2 regions of the Dyella sp. 01N448 genome follow, and region 1 is predicted to be linked to the other one. Evidence: riboswitches for the same ligand, from Rfam matches in the RefSeq annotation. Region 1 holds a riboswitch; the other holds the start of a gene.
The links. A riboswitch is a leader RNA that binds a small molecule or an ion and turns the genes downstream of it on or off. The one in region 1 is predicted to bind cobalamin.

Region 2: linked by a shared signal. The riboswitch ahead of AC1DKY_RS19715 (ribonucleoside-diphosphate reductase subunit alpha) and the one ahead of btuB (TonB-dependent vitamin B12 receptor) in region 1 are both predicted to bind cobalamin.

What each region holds. Positions count from the first base shown of each region.
Region 1 is NZ_JBFTQX010000008.1:33-8,054, reverse strand. It holds gene AC1DKY_RS14755 (cobyric acid synthase) at 1-169, opposite strand, end outside; gene cobD (threonine-phosphate decarboxylase CobD) at 166-1,164, opposite strand; gene cbiB (adenosylcobinamide-phosphate synthase CbiB) at 1,157-2,068, opposite strand; gene AC1DKY_RS14740 (cobyrinic acid a,c-diamide synthase CobB) at 2,083-3,381, opposite strand; gene cobO (cob(I)yrinic acid a,c-diamide adenosyltransferase) at 3,428-4,048, opposite strand; gene AC1DKY_RS14730 (hypothetical protein) at 4,051-4,629, opposite strand; gene btuB (TonB-dependent vitamin B12 receptor) at 4,694-6,643, opposite strand; cobalamin riboswitch at 6,674-6,913, opposite strand; gene AC1DKY_RS14720 (CPBP family intramembrane glutamic endopeptidase) at 7,082-7,693, shown strand.
Region 2 is NZ_JBFTQX010000020.1:213-8,234, reverse strand. It holds gene AC1DKY_RS19735 (M13 family metallopeptidase) at 1-71, shown strand, start outside; gene AC1DKY_RS19730 (energy transducer TonB) at 224-1,069, shown strand; gene AC1DKY_RS19725 (cation:proton antiporter) at 1,130-2,383, opposite strand; gene AC1DKY_RS19720 (type 1 glutamine amidotransferase domain-containing protein) at 2,511-3,383, shown strand; cobalamin riboswitch at 3,547-3,761, shown strand; gene AC1DKY_RS19715 (ribonucleoside-diphosphate reductase subunit alpha) at 3,912-6,398, shown strand; gene AC1DKY_RS19710 (hypothetical protein) at 6,411-6,638, shown strand; gene AC1DKY_RS19705 (ribonucleotide-diphosphate reductase subunit beta) at 6,661-7,665, shown strand.

The DNA.
Region 1 (8,022 bases):
CGATTTCGCCGCCATCGATCGTCACCGCGGAATTCAAGGCCATGTTCTGCGGTTTGAACGGCGCCACGGCGATGCCGCGTCGGCGCAACCAGCGACACAAGCCCGTGACCAAGGTGCTCTTGCCCGCATCGGAGGTGCAGCCTTGCACCATCAGCACGCCAGCGCTCATCGCCGCCTCTCCTTCAAGTCCAGCGCGCCCAGCGCATCGTCGAGTCGCCGTAGCGCAACCTCATCAGGGGGCAGGCCAAAACGCAGACTTGCGGGCGTCTCGAACAGCCGGGTCAGGATGCCTTGCCTGGCCAGCGCTATATGCACTGCTTCTGCGCCTGCGTGCCGCCACCACTGGAAGAACGCGCACCCTGCCGTGGCTGCCATGCCATGACGCAGCAGCACGGCCGCCAGACCGGCGCTCATATCCTGCAGCCAGGAGCGCGCCGTGGCCTGCCATGCGCGATCAGCAAGGGCCAGCCCGAGTACATGACGCGTCGGCCCGCTCAACGTCCACGGGCCCAATCGATCGCCCAGTGTTTCAAGCAACGCAGGATGCGCAGCCACAAAACCCGCGCGCGCTCCGGCCAGGCCAAAGAACTTTCCGGCAGAGCGCAGCACGATCAGCCCGTCGCGGTACGCTTCGCTGCACAGGCTTTGCTCTGGCGTGACATCCATGAAGGCCTCGTCGACGATCAACCAACCGCCACGCGAGGCCAGCGCGGCATGACATGCCAGCAAGACGTCACGCTCGAAGCGCTCGCCGCCGGGGTTGTTGGGATGGATCAGGACGATCACGTCGTAGCGCGATGGATCGGCCAGCAAGCTCGATGCCGACTGCGTTTCCACCGCATGACCCGCGCGGCGCCAGGCATGCGCGTGTTCGTTGTAGCCAGGCGCAATCACTCCCACGCCCGAGGCTTGCCGCAGACTGGGCAGCATCTGGATGGCGGCCTGCGATCCGGCCACGGGCAACAGCTGCGACGCACCGTAGTACTCGCATGCGGCACCGACGAGGCCATCGTCGTCTTCGGGCAATCGCTGCCAGACCGATGCCGGCAGGACGGGCACCGGCCAGGCATAAGGACTGATGCCGGTGGACAAGTCCAGCCACGCATCCGGCGCAATGCCGTAGTCGCGGGCTGCTCGCAACAGGCGTCCGCCGTGTTCAAGCATGGCCGGCTCCCCAGCTCACGATGCCCAGCAGCATGATCACCAGCAGCCAGAGCACCACGCAGCGACGCACCAATTGCAGCGCGCGCACGATCGATTGACCATCCGGTGCATCGCCCTCGCCCAGCACCGGGCGCGGCTCCCACACGCCGTCATAAGGCGCCGCTCCGCCGAGGCATACACCCAGCGCGCCCGCACCGGACGCCATCACTGGTCCGGCGTTCGGGCTGTCCCATTGCGGCGCCTGTACGCGCCAGCAGCGCCACGCCCGCGCCGCGTCGCCCAGCAACAGGTAACTCATGGCAGTCAGGCGTGCCGGCAGAAAATTGAGCACATCATCGATCCGCGCCGCCGCCCAGCCGAAGCGCTCGTAGCGCTCCGTGCGATAGCCCCACATCGCATCCAGCGTGTTGGCCAGTCGATACAGCACCGCGCCCGGCGCACCCAGCACGAGGAACCAGAACAGCGCGCCGAACACGGCATCGTTGCCATTTTCCAGCACCGATTCCGTCGCGGCCGCGGCGACCTGGGCGTCATCCAGTGCAACCGTGTCGCGACTGACCATGCGGCCTACCGCCGTGCGTGCGCCAAGAATGTCGCCGGCGGCGAGTGCGCGAGCCACCGGCATCGCGTGATCGCCCAGGCTGCGCAAACCAATGGCCAGGTAAAGCACGAGCACATCGAGGAGCAGCCGTAACCAGGACGCTGCATGCCCGAGCCACGTGCCAAGCAACCAGGCCAACGCCACCAGCGGCAGCACCACCACGCACCAGGCCAGCACACCTGACGCACGACGATCCGCGTGCCATCGCGATTCGGCCCAGGCGGCCAGACGTCCAAACGACACCAGCGGGTGCATCTGCCGCGGTTCGCCCAGCCACGCATCCAGCAGCACCGCGAGCAGCATGTCCAGGGCGGTGGTCATGGCCGGAACAAGGCCACGGCCGCCGTCGGGTTCGACGGAAAATAAAGGTGCATGAAGCTCGCCGTGAATCGTTCGCGGCGAAACACGCCTTCCCGGCTCGGACCGCCATCCGGGTTGCTGGCCATCGCCAAGGGCGCCTCGTCGATTTCGGCTAGCGCGTAGTGAAAGGTGTGACCGCGCAACTCGCCTTCGGGCAAGGCAACGGATTGCATGCCTAGCCCCCCCAGTCGCGTCTGCATCGTCGCCTGACCGCGCAGCAGGCCCGCCATCGGAAACGCCGCGCCATCGGTGCCCGCCAGGGAATCCAGCGCGTAAAGCATGCCGCCGCATTCGGCCAGCAGCGGGCGACCGGCATTCACATGATCGTGCAAGGCGCTGCGCAACGTGTCGCTATCGGATAGCGCATGCAAGTGCAGTTCGGGATAGCCGCCAGGCAGCCATACCGCATCGCATTCGGGCAGCGCGTCACCGGCCAGCGGCGAGAAGTAGCGCAAGTCGGCGCCCGCTTCGCGCAGCAGATCGAGATTGGCCGGATAGAGAAAACAGAACGCCGCGTCGCGGGCAATCGCGATGCGGCAACCCTGCAATTGCTTGGGCACCGGCGCGTGTGACGCTGCGGGAAACGTCACCGGCGGCGGAAGTTCGGCATTGGCATGGGTGCCCCATGCGTCGGCCAGTGCATCCAGGCGCGCGTCGATATCGCCCAGCTCGCCAGCGGCCACCAGACCCAGATGCCGCTCGGGCAGGGCCAGCGCCGCATCGCGCGGCAAGGCACCCAACCACTGCAGAGGGGACGGCACACTGCCGGCAAGCAGCTGCGCGTGATACGCACTGCCCACGCGATTGGCGGCGACACCATGCACGCGCAGGCCGTCGCGATAACTCGCCAGTCCCAGCGCCAGGGCACCAAAGGTCTGCGCCATCGCCGAACCGTCGATCACGGCCAACACCGGCAAACCGAAACGCTGGGCGAGGTCCGCACTCGACTGGCCGCCGTCGAACAAGCCCATCACGCCTTCGACCAGGATGAGATCCGCCTCGCCAGCCGCTTCATGCAAGCGCGCGCGTACGTCGTCCTCGCCGTTCATCCAAAGATCGAGCTGGTAGACCGGCGCGCCACTGGCGCGCTCCAGCACCATGGGGTCGAGAAAATCCGGACCCGTCTTGAAGACGCGCACGCGCCTGCCCTGCCGGGCATGCCAGCGCGCCAGCGCCGCCGTCACCGAAGTCTTGCCCTGCCCCGACGCAGGCGCCGATACCAGCAAGGCAGGACAGGAGGCGATCTGGTCAGTCATCGGTGAACTCCGTCGTTGGTGCCGCTTGCCACGCCGAACCGTCGCGTCAGAGCTCGATGCCCTGCTGCGCCTTGATGCCTGCCTGGAAGGCGTGCTTCACCAGGCGCATTTCCGTCACCGTATCGGCCAGTTCCACCAGGCCATCCGGCGCGCCGCGCCCGGTGATCACCACGTGCTGGCGTGGCGGGCGCGCCTTCAGCGCGGCGCACACGATGTCCAGGTCGATATAGCCCTTGACCAGGGCGATATTGAGTTCGTCCAGCAGTACGAAGTCGAGCGACTCATCCACCAGCATATTGGCCGCCACCTGCCAGGCCGCTTGCGCCGCCTGGATATCGCGCGCCTTGTCCTGCGTCTCCCACGTATAGCCTTCGCCCATCACGTGGTAATCGAGCTCATCGGGAAAGCGGCGGAAGAACGCTTCCTCGCCGGTGGAGAAACTGCCCTTGATGAACTGCACCACGCCGCAGCGAAAACCATGGCCGAGCGAACGCGCCAGCATGCCGAAGCCCGAGGAGCTCTTGCCCTTGCCGTTACCGGTATTCACCACCAGCACGCCGCGCTCGATGGTGGCGCGGGCGATCTTGCGATCGACCAGCTCCTTCTTGCGCTGCATGCGCTCGCGGTGGCGTTCTTCGGCATTCGGCGTTTCGGGCGTGTCGCTCATGCTCAGGCTCCCTTCTGGTGTGCCGTAGAAGACGATGCCGCGCGCACGATCACAGCATGCAGCACCAGGGCTGCCGCGACGTAGCCCAGGGTGGTGCGCACGAACAGCGGCCCCCACTGCCACAGGCGCGCCAGGTATTCGCTCATGTGCGGCTGCGCATAACGGCCGCCCAGCCAATAGAACGAGCCATTGGAGATGGCGAACGAAGCCACGGCCGCCAACACGGCCACGCCGAATGCTCCGAGCAGCGACAACGCGCCCTGATTCACGCGCGGCGCATACCAGCGTCCGGCGTACCAGAGCACTGCGTAAGCCAAGGGCAAAAACGAGTACGCCAGCGTCACGCAGAAGGCGCTCACGCCCGCGTAGCTGATTGAAATCCAGTCCAGCGCCACCGCAAGCAGCACCATCACCACGAAGGTCCAATGGCGGCGCAGATAGAGACCACCAAGAAAGAACAACGCCATCGAAGCATCAGGCAGATGCAGCGTGTCGCCGAAATGCTTGAAGCGGGTAGCGATCATCACCGCGACCAGTACCAGCCACAGCGCGTTGAAACGGGAACCGGAAAGAGCTTTCACGAAACGACTCCTGGTCGAATGCATGGAAAAACGCCGGGGCCTTCGCGGGCCCCGGCGTCATGGATTACTGCGCGGGCTGATAACGCAGGGTCAACATGTAGTTGCGACCTGGCTGGTTGAAGTACCAGGCGGTTTCATAGTCCTTGCCGAAGGCGTTGTTCAATGCCAGCTGCAGCTTGAAATCGCGCGAGATGGCATAGGCTACGCGCAGGTTGGTGATGGCGTAGCCGCCCAGCGGATGCTGGTTGGCCAGATCATCGTAGCGACGGCCCGAGACGAACCACGTGCCACCCACGCTGAAGTCGCCGAAGCTGCGGTCCAGATCGATATTGCCGGTCTGGCGCGCACGGCGCGGCAGCAGGTTGCCTTCGTACGCGGTCGACTCGTCGCGCGGATCCAGCCAGGTGGCCGTGCCCGTCACCAGCCAGCCCAGCACGTGCCCGCTCACCACGCCTTCCGCACCACGGATGCGCGCCTGGTCCACATTGCCCGGCGCCTGGGTGGCGGCGTCGTAGGTGATCAGGTCGGTCACGTTGTTGCGGAACGCGTTCAACGACCAGTAGCCCCAGTCGTAGCTGCCGCGCAGGCCGAGTTCGAAGTTCCTCGAACGTTCCGGCTTGAGATTCGGGTCGCCGTAGAACGGGTAGTACAAATCGTTGAAGGTCGGCGCCTTGAACGCGGTGCCATAGCTCGCGGTGAGGCGCAGGGTTTGGGTGAAGTCCCAGCCCCACAACAGGCTGCCGGTGTTCTTGCTGCCGAACTGGCTGTTGTCGTCGTGACGCACGCTGGCCTGCACCGACTGGCTGCCGAAGGTCTGCTGCCACTGCACGAAGCCGCCGCGGTCGATGCGGCTGTTCACCGGCTCGCCCGTAAATGCATTCATGTAACCGGCCGTGCTGTCCACGTGATCGCGCTGCCAGTCGAAGCCGGTCGTCAGCAGGCCGCCCCAGAAGCCGATATCCGCCTGGAACGAACCCAGGTCGCGATGCGTGTCGAAACGATCGACGTACACACCCTGGTAGAAGTCCTTGCTGAAATCGCCGCTGGTGCCGAGGCTGAGCGTGAGCTTCACATTGGACGCCGGACGATAGTGCACGCTGCCGCCCACCACTTGCGTGGCGCTCTTGTCGGAGTCGGTGTACGTGCCGTCGTAGTAGTTGTGGCCTTCGCTGCGGAACAGGCGCACATCGGCGTCCCACTGTTCGTCGAACTTGTAGCCGCCTTGCAGGGTCAGCGCATTGTTGCGGTAGCCATCCTTGTCCGGCTGATCGGCAAAGCAGGCCGCGCCCACTTCGGCGGCACCCACGCGGCAGGAATTGATGCCATGCGTCTGATCGTGAGAGGCCTCCAGCGAGTACCAGCCGTCGCCGCTCTTGCCGGCAAAACCGGCCGAGCCATTCAGATGGCTATAGCTGCCGACGCCCAGGCTGAAGGACGGCACGAAGGCGCCTTCCGGACGACGCGTGAAGATCTGGATCACGCCGCCGATCGCTTCGGAGCCGTACAGGCTGGAGAACGGGCCGCGCACGATTTCGATGCGCTCGATCTGGTCGACCGGAATATCCTGCAACGCCGCCGTGCCCAGCGTGGCCGAGCCGATCTTGACGCCGTCGATCATCACCAGCACGTGGTCGGCTTCGGTGCCACGCAGGAAGGCGCTGGTCGCCTTGCCAGGACCGCCATTGTTGGCAATCTGCATGCCCGGCGTGCCGCGCAGCAGGTCCGCCAGCGAAGACGGCTGCAGGCGTTCGATATCGGCGCGGTCGATCACCGTCACCGCGGACAGCGTCTGGTTCTGCGTCTGCTCGGTACGCGTGGCGGTCACCACCACGCCGTCGAGGTTGGTCGTGTCGTCGGCGAACGCCGGGAAGACGATGGTCGAAAGTGCCGTCGCCAGTGCGGCGCGACGGATCATGGAAAGTCGGGTAGTCAAAGTACTGCTCCTCAACCGCGCCTGCCCGCGCGGAACGCATGGGAAATAGACAGGCAGGAGGAGCGTGGCGGCCGTGCGCATGCACGACATCCATGACACGGCCCACCGCCTGTCTGGTCGTACCTCAAGGCCGGTCTCCGGGCTCGCGGGCGAAGACGCAATGTCTTCCGGAACGACGCCTTCCCATGCGCTTGGCACAGTGGCTCGATGTCGCTCCGTCGATCCCCATCTGGATCGCGCCTGCCTACCGTTGCGGGGGCAGCTCCGGAATAGGCGCATCAGCGCCGCACCGGATTCCCGTTTCAACTCCCAACCGACTGGCTGGGGGTCACCTCAGGTGGGCGCATGGTAGCAGAGAAAAGGACGGCCCTTTTGGACGGCGTGGCCGCACAAGAGTGGCAGCAGGACTGCATGCGGTCCTAGGTAAGATCGAGAAGATCGATCTTGCATCGCGACAAACGTGTCCAATGGCCTCACGAGGCACATGGAAGTGCCGAGCAGACATGAGAGGAGCGTCATATGACACTGGAGCCGCTTGAGCTACCCAAGGTTGCTCATCCCAAAATAGGACTCACCAGGCAGGTTCTTGTCTGCGTCGTGATGTCGACGCTGGCGCTTGCCCTTTTGTACATGCGACGTAGCTCGATCTGGACCATCTTCACTGCCGGGCAATCGATGGCACTTCAAGTTGGTTTCGGTCTTGCGATAGGTGCTTCCTCGGCGTCGATGGCGTGGATTGCTTACAGTCTGCAAAGGTCCAATAGCTCTACCAAATCCGTTGTGACCAGTTACAGCCGCCTCGACCTGGGCGGTTGGAATCCAATCTTGCTGAGTTTTGCTGCAGGAATTGGCGAGGAACTGCTATTTCGCGCCGCACTCCAGCCAGTGCTCGGAATGGTCCTCACCTCACTGATATTTGTGGCGGCACATGTGCGTGCGTACCAGATGAAGGCACTCACGCGGACGACATTGACCCAGGCGATCAGCTTGTTTGCCAGCAGTATCTTCCTTGGCGTCATCTTTCAGTACATCGGGCTGATCGCCGCCATATTGGTCCACATATTGATCGATATTGCAGGGCTTTACAGCGTGCGGTATGCGGTAGCCCAAGCTTCGGGGTCCGCTGGCTGATTCAACGGGATGGAGTTCATTCCGTTTTGCCGGCTTTCGATTGCTGCGCTTCCGCGATCGGGTCGCCTACGCGGCGGGCGTTTCGAACGGCTGCCGCCGCTCGAGTCACTTTTCTCTTGCTGGCCCAAGAGAAAAGTAACCCAAAGAGAATGGCCTGATAACGCCCGCAGCATCGTGCTGGGATAAGCCCGAACGCTCGAGGCGCGTGGTTGTGGGACAACCTCCGAGGGTACACAGGGGGTACCTCAAAGCGCTGCGCAACGCGCCCGAATCGCTGAGGACTTAAAGCGGGGTCTCGCTGCGCATCGGCTTTGATCGTCCCGCCTTTT
Region 2 (8,022 bases), on a different contig from region 1:
ATCAGGCGTTTGGCGTGCAGCCGGGGGATGCGTTGTATCTGGATCCGAAGGAGCGGGTGCGGATCTGGTGAACGTCTCCGACGACAAGCATGTGAGCTCTGCCGGCTGACTGCAGTGGCTTGAGAAAGCCACGGGAATGCCGGCAAGCCGCCCGGCGCGGCACATTGCTGCGCCTGATCGCCATGACTAGACTGCGGCCATATTCCGGGAGGGGGAATGCGTCATGGCTCGTTGGGGTTCGGCTGCCTTCGTGGCGGCCATGTTGCTGCTGGCGTCGTCGGTCCACGCGACCAGTCCGAAGGATCCCATCGAAGCCAGCATGCTGTTGAGTGGAACCGTCGAAGTTCTTCCTGACGGAAAGGTTGGCAGCTACGCGCTGTACAAGGCAGAAAAGCTGCCGCCTGCTGTCCTGGATCTCATAAAGCGCGTCGCGCCGACCTGGAAATTCGAGCTCGGCGAGGCCCATACGGCACCGTTTCAGGAAAGAATGTCGCTGCGCATCGTCGCTACCAACGCCGACGATCGCCACATGACGTTACGCGTTGCCAGCGCCGATTTCAGCGACAAGGACGAGGCGGAAGGTGCGACGATCACGTGGGCACGTCGTGTGCCGCCCGTCTATCCATCGCTTTCTCGCAACAACAACGTCTCCGGCACGGTTTATCTCCTCGTCCGTGTCGGTCAAGACGGCAAAGTCACCGATGTGAGCGCCGAACAAGTCAATCTCGGCGTCTCCGTACCAAGCGCTGCGCGGATGGCCGAATTTCGCGAAGACCTTGCCCACGCTGCCATCAAAGCGTCGAGATACTGGAAGTTTCAACTGCCCACATCGGGCAACCTGGTACAAGCGCCCTATTGGGACGCGCGGATACCCGTGGGCTTCATAATGAGCAGCGGCTCGGAGACGCCGTATGGCGAGTGGGACGTGTACGTGCCGGGTCCCCGTGAGCACATCGCCTGGGCTGAGGATTCTGCGCTAGTCGCAGAAGCGCCCGATGCCATTCCTGACGGCTCGATCCATCTGCTGGGAAGTGGCACACATTTGATTTCACAGACAGCGCCCAACTGAGTTATCGACACACGGAACGCCACTCGCCGGAGTTCCTTTGGGCATCGCCGCTAAGCGCGGTCAGCTCGAACTGGGCTCGTCCACCGAACGCGCGCCTGCATCGACATGAAACGCCGACACCATCGGCGTCGTCATCATCGTCGTCACAATCGCCATCACCAGCAGGATGGTGAACATCGCACTGTTGATCACGCCCGCATCGAGGCCAACCTTGATGACGATGAGCTCCATCATGCCGCGCGCATTCATCAGCGAGCCGATGGTAAGGCTGTCGCGCCAGTTCTGACCGGAGAGGCGTGCGCCAGCTGTGCCGCCGATCAATTTGCCGGCCACCGAAACAGCGAGCACGAGCAACAAGGCGATGCCTGCTCCGCCGGTCAGCAGCTTCGAACTGGTGCTCAGTCCGGCCAGCACGAAGAACACCGGCAACAACGCGGCAATGGTGACGCGTTCAACGCGATCGATCAGGTTTTCCAGCAGGCGATCGTCGCGCGGCAGGCAGGCGCCGAACAGGAACGCACCGAATACCGCATGCAGGTTCAGCCATTCGGTGATGGCTGCGCAACCGAAGGCGCCGGCCAGCAGGAAGGCCAGCACCGCGCCGTCGGCATTGCCGTCCGGCGCGTGACGCGCCAACAGCTTTGCGCATAACGGGCGCAGCACGAACCAGGTCAGCACGAGCAAGGCGGCCAGGCCGATCATGGTGCGCCAGAACGGCGCCCAGTCGCCATGTGCGCTGATCAGCGCCACCACGAAGGCCAACATGATCCAGGCCAGCACGTCGGCCACCGCTGCTGCCGCGATGCCGAGGCGGCCGGGCAGCGACTCGGTGATACCGCGCTCCTTCACGATGCGCGCCATCACGGGCAATGCGGTGATCGCACACGCGGTGGCAAAGAACAAGGTAAAGCCCAGTCGACTGATGCCTGGCGGCGCATAGTCCACATACAGCCATGGCGCGGCGAGCAAGGCGAGCGCGACAGGAATCACGATGGCCAGCCCGCCGATCCACGCCGCCGGTCGCAGCAGACCACCCTGCGCACTGGCCGGCACGCGCAACTCCGCACCCACCACCGTCATGAACAACACCAGGCCCAGCGTGCTGAGGCTCTGCAGGTTGCCGAGGCTGTCGATGGGAAACAGCTGCTGCTGCCACTCCGGTGCGATGGCGCCGAACACGATCGGGCCCAACGCGAGACCTGCCAGCATTTCGCCAACAACTGCCGGCTGGCCGATGCGCCTCGCGAGCGCAGCGATAAGCCGCGACACCACGATGATCACCAGCAGTTGGACGAGCAGCAGCGGATGGCCCATGGATTTCCCGGTGAAATAGAGGGCCGAACGGCCAAGCCCGGAGCTTGCCTTGTATGTGCGGTGACCCGCAACATGCGTCGATCACGTCATCCGCCAGGATGCGCCCACATCGAAGGACGCCCGTCGCATGGCCCACGTACTCATCCCCGTTCCGCATCAGGACTTCGATCCCAGCGAAGTCGCGGTGCCCTGGCGCGTCCTCATCGAAGCGGGACATCGCGCGACGTTCGCCACGCCCGATGGCCGGGTGGCCAGCGCCGATCCCATCATGTTGAGTGGGGAAGGGCTGGATCCCTGGGGTTTTGTGCCCGGTTTGCGCAAGCTGCGCTTGTTCGGCTTGCTGTTGCGCGCCAATGCCGATGCGCGGCGCGATTACGCGGCGCTTGAGAAGGATGTGGCGTTCAACGCCCCGATCGCCTGGGATGCCATCGATGCCGAACGCTTCGACGGCTTGCTGCTGCCGGGCGGACATTGCGCGCGCGGCGTTCGCGAGTATCTGGAAAGCGAGCAGCTGCAGCGCGTGACGGCTGCCTTCTTCACCGCAGACAAACCGGTGGCTGCGATTTGCCATGGCGTCGCACTGGCGGCGCGCAGCCGCGGTGCGGACGGTCGCTCCGTGCTGCATGGGCGGCGCACCACCGCCCTCACCTGGGCGCTGGAAAAGTCCGCGTGGTCGCTCACCCGCATCACGCGCTTCTGGGATCCGGACTACTACCGCACCTATCCCGACGGCGCGGGCCAGCCAGCGGGTTATATGTCCGTCCAGCAGGAAGTGACGCGTGCGTTGGCCAGTCCCGACGATTTCCTCGACGTACCCCAGGACGCCACCGACCATCAGCGCAAGACCTCCGGCCTGGTACGCGACAGCGACACGGACGACACGCCCGCCTTCGTCGTACGCGATCGCAATTACGTGTCGGCCCGCTGGCCGGGCGACGTGCACCGGTTCGCCCGTGAATTCGCAGCCCTCCTTGAGACGCAGGCCGAAACGCGCCTTTGAGACGCTTTTGGGAGAGGCGGCACTTGCACTGGCCGAGAGTCGCCGCAGCGACCTCCCCTATGAAAATTTCCTAGCAATTCCTAACTCCGCCCCCATCTTGGAGTTTTCGGGCTTATCCACGGTCAATCCACAATCTGTTGGGTTGACCGACCCGGTGTAGCCCGATATGTTGTGCCTCGTCGGTGCCACTCTCAGACCTACGGTCGGAATGGCTTAATAGGGAACTCCGGTGCAAATCCGGGACTGCCCCGCAGCGGTAAGTGGAAACGAAAGCCCCCATCGCACTGGCCCTCGGCGGCTGGGAAGCGGGGGCAACTAGGCCGGGCCTCACCGCCCACGTCCACGAGTCCGAAGACCTGCCGGCACATCAGGGCCCAACGCCCTGGTGCGTAGTGACGGCTTCCGCGGGGAAGCGCGTCGATGCGCGGGGCGGCTGCCCTGCTGCTCGACCGTCCGCGAAACGTCACCTTTTTTCAGCCCTGCGCGCGGGAGCAGGCGGTTGATGACCAAGCTTGGAGCGAAGTCGCGATGCAACCTATCGATACCACCGGGCGCGAACGTGCAGACGATCGTGCCGACCCTGCTTTTTCCACCGACACCGCCGTGGCCGACGCGCCGCGCACGGACGCGCCGTTCGCGCTGACCCCGCCGCACAACCCCGGCCAGATGCGCGTGACCAAGCGCAGCGGCCGCCAGGAAGTGGTGGACGTGAACAAGATCGTCCGCGCCGTCACCCGCAGCAGCGAAGGCCTGCATGGGGTCGATCCCATGCGCGTGGCGCTCAAGACCATCGGCGGCCTGTATGACGGCGCCACCACGCAGGAGCTGGATCAGCTATCGATCCGCACGGCCGCTGCGCTCACCGCCGAAGAACCCGAATACGGCCAGCTCGCCGCGCGCCTGCTGGGCGCCTTCATCGACAAGGAAGTGAGCGGCCAGGAAATCCAGAGCTTCTCGCAGTCCATCGCGCGCGGCGCGGAACTGGGCATCCTCAACGAACGCCTGCGCGACTTCGTGCAGATCAATGCGCGCAAGCTCAACGACGCGATCGACCCGCTCGCCACGCGCCGCTTCGAATACTTCGGCCTGCGCACAGTGTACGACCGCTACCTGCTGCGCCATCCGCAGCTGCGCAAGGTGATCGAAACGCCGCAGCATTTCTTCATGCGCATCGCCTGCGCGCTCGGCGGCAACGAGATCGGCGAGACGCTGGAGTTGTATCGCCTGCTCTCCTCGCTGGAATACATCGCCAGCTCGCCGACGCTGTTCAATGCAGGTACGGCGCATGAGCAGCTCAGCTCGTGCTTCCTGCTCGACTCGCCGCTGGATTCGCTTGAATCCATCTACGAGAAGTACGGCGACGTGGCCAAGCTCAGCAAGTTCGCCGGCGGCATTGGCCTGGCCTACTCGCGCGTGCGTTCGCGCGGCTCGCTGATCAAGGGCACCAACGGCCATTCCAACGGCCTGGTGCCGTGGCTGAAGACGCTGGACGCCTCCGTCGCCGCGGTGAATCAGGGCGGCAAGCGCAAGGGCGCGGCCTGCGTGTACCTGGAGCCGTGGCACGGCGACATCGAGGAATTCCTCGAGTTGCGCGACAACACGGGCGACGACGCGCGCCGTACGCACAACCTCAACCTGGCCAACTGGATTCCCGACGAATTCATGCGCCGCGTGGAGAACGACGGCGACTGGTCGCTGTTCGATCCCAAGGTGGTGCCGCACTTCGTCGACAGCTGGGGCGAGACCTTCGAGAAGGCTTATCGCGAAGCCGAAGCCGCCGGCCTGGCCGTGAAGACGGTGAAGGCGCGCGAGCTGTACGCCCGCATGCTGCGCACGCTGGCGCAGACCGGCAATGGCTGGATGACCTTCAAGGATCGCAGCAACGCCACCAGCAACCAGACGGCGAAGGCGGAAAACGTCATCCACCTGTCGAACCTGTGCACCGAAATCCTGGAAGTCACCAATGCCGACGAAACGGCGGTGTGCAACCTGGGCTCGGTGAACCTGTCGCGCCACGTGGTGGACGGTCAGTTCGATTTCGACAAGCTCGCCGGCACGGTGCGTACGGCTGTGCGTCAGCTCGATCGCGTGATCGACCTGAACTTCTACCCGATCGACACCGCCAAGGTCGCCAACAACAAGTGGCGTCCGGTGGGCCTGGGCGTGATGGGCTTGCAGGACGTGTTCTTCAAGCTGCGCCTGGCGTTCGATTCAGCCGAAGCGCTGGCGCTTTCGACGCGCATCGCGGAAGAGATCTACTTCAACGCGCTGTCGCAGTCGAACGAGCTGGCGATGGAGCACGGCGCGCATCCTGGCTTTGCGGAAACCCGCGCGGCCAATGGCGAGCTGCAGTTCGACTACTGGACCAATGCGCAGCCGAACGATGTGGCACGCTGGGATGCGTTGCGCGAGTCGATCAAGGCCAAGGGCTTGCGCAATTCGTTGCTGATCGCCATTGCGCCGACCGCGACCATCGCTTCGATTGCCGGCTGCTACGAGTGCATCGAGCCGCAGGTGAGCAACCTGTTCAAGCGCGAGACGCTTTCGGGCGACTTCCTGGTGGTGAACCGCTACCTGGTGGAAGAGCTGAAGACGCTGGGCCTGTGGACCAGCGAAATCCGCGACGCCATCAAGCTGGCGGAAGGCTCGATCCAGGGCATCGCCGCCATTCCGGAACGCCTGCGCCTGATTTATCGCACGGTGTGGGAGCTGCCGCAGAAGGCACTGATCGATCTGGGCGCCGCCCGCGGTGCGTACATCGACCAGAGCCAGTCGCTGAACCTGTTCATGGAAAACCCGAACATCGGCCAGCTCAGCTCCATGTACATGTACGCATGGAAATCCGGCATCAAGACCACCTACTACCTGCGCTCGCGTCCGGCCACCAAGATCACCAAGACCACGGTGTCGGCCGCGCCGGTGGCGAAGCCCGCACCGGTCGAGGAGCAGGAAGAGGCGACGGCGGCAGTGTTCTGCTCGCTGGAGAATCCGGAGTACTGCGAGGCCTGTCAGTAAGAAGGCGCCACGATGAAGCCCTACCGGAACCTCAGCGGCAAATCCGGGGTCGCCAGCTACGAAGCTGGCAAGGGCTACATCCGGGTTCGTTTCGTCAAGGACGGACTCTACGAATACACCGACGCAACACCCGGGCGCCTGCATGTGAAGAACATGCAGGCGCTCGCCGAGGCAGGCCTTGGCCTGTCCACCTATATCAGCCGCTTCGTGCGCGACCGCTACGCGCGCAAGCTGGATTGAGCAGCACGCACCGAGGAACACCATGTCGAACATTCTTGATCCAGGCTTTGAACTCACCTTGCGCCCGATGCGCTACCCCGAGTTCTACGAGATGTATCGCAACGCGATCAAGAACACGTGGACGGTGGAGGAAGTGGATTTCTCGCTGGACGTGACCGATCTCAAATCCAAGATGTCCGATGCGGATCGTCACCTGATCCATCGCCTGGTCGCGTTCTTCGCCACCGGCGACACCATCGTGTCGAACAACCTGGTGCTCAACCTTTACCAGCACATCAATGCGCCCGAAGCGCGCATGTATCTGTCGCGCCAGCTGTATGAGGAAGCACTGCATGTGCAGTTCTACCTCACCCTGCTCGACACCTATATTCCGGACCCGACCGAGCGCAACAAGGCGTTTGACGCGATCGAGAACATCCCGTCGATCCGCCAGAAGGGCGAGTTCTGCTTCAAGTGGATCGACTCCATCCAGGGCCTGCAGCGTCTGGAGACCCGTGAGCATCGCCGCCAGTTCCTGCTCAACCTGATCTGTTTTGCGGCGTGCATTGAGGGCCTGTTCTTCTACGCCGCGTTTGCCTACGTCTACTTCCTGCGTTCGCGCGGCCTGCTGCATGGCCTTGCCTCGGGCACCAACTGGGTGTTCCGCGACGAGTCTGGCCATATGGCGTTTGCGTTTGACGTGGTACGCACGGTGCGCTCCGAAGAGCCCGAGCTGTTCGACGAAGAGATGCGTGCGCAGGTCGAGGCCATGCTCGAAGAAGCCATCGCCTGCGAAACGCAGTTCGCTGAAGACGTACTGTCCGGCGGCGTGGCCGGTCTTTCGCCGAAGGAAATGCGCCAGTACCTGGAGTACTGCGCCGACCAGCGCCTCGTGCAGCTGGATATGCCCAAGAAGTACGGCTCGAAGAATCCGTTCGACTTCATGGATCTGCAGGATGTGCAGGAAGTGACCAACTTCTTTGAGCGTCGTGTGTCGGCGTATCAGGTGGGTGTGCAGGGGGATGTGGCGTTTGACATGGCGTTTTGATGGGCGGCGGGTTTGCGGTTTACGTTTCAGCTCGCGTAGGTTGAAATTTGGATCTCGCTTGTTGTCTCGGCGAGACCTGCTTTTTGTTCGTCATCCCGGCGCAGGCCGGAGGCGCTTTTCAACAGCCTCATGGATGGTCATTCAGGGCCTCGGTCTTCGGTTGCCGCCTTGAGGCCAGGGTGCCGCCTACGCGGCGGGCGTTTCGAACGGCTGCCGCCGCTCGAGTCACTTTTCTCTTGCTGGCCCAAGAGATCCCTCGGGACTAGCTTCGCGTCGAAAGTAACCCAAAGAGAATGGCCTGATAACGCCCGCAGCATGGTGTTGGGATAAGCCCGAGCGCTCGAGGCGCGTGGTTGT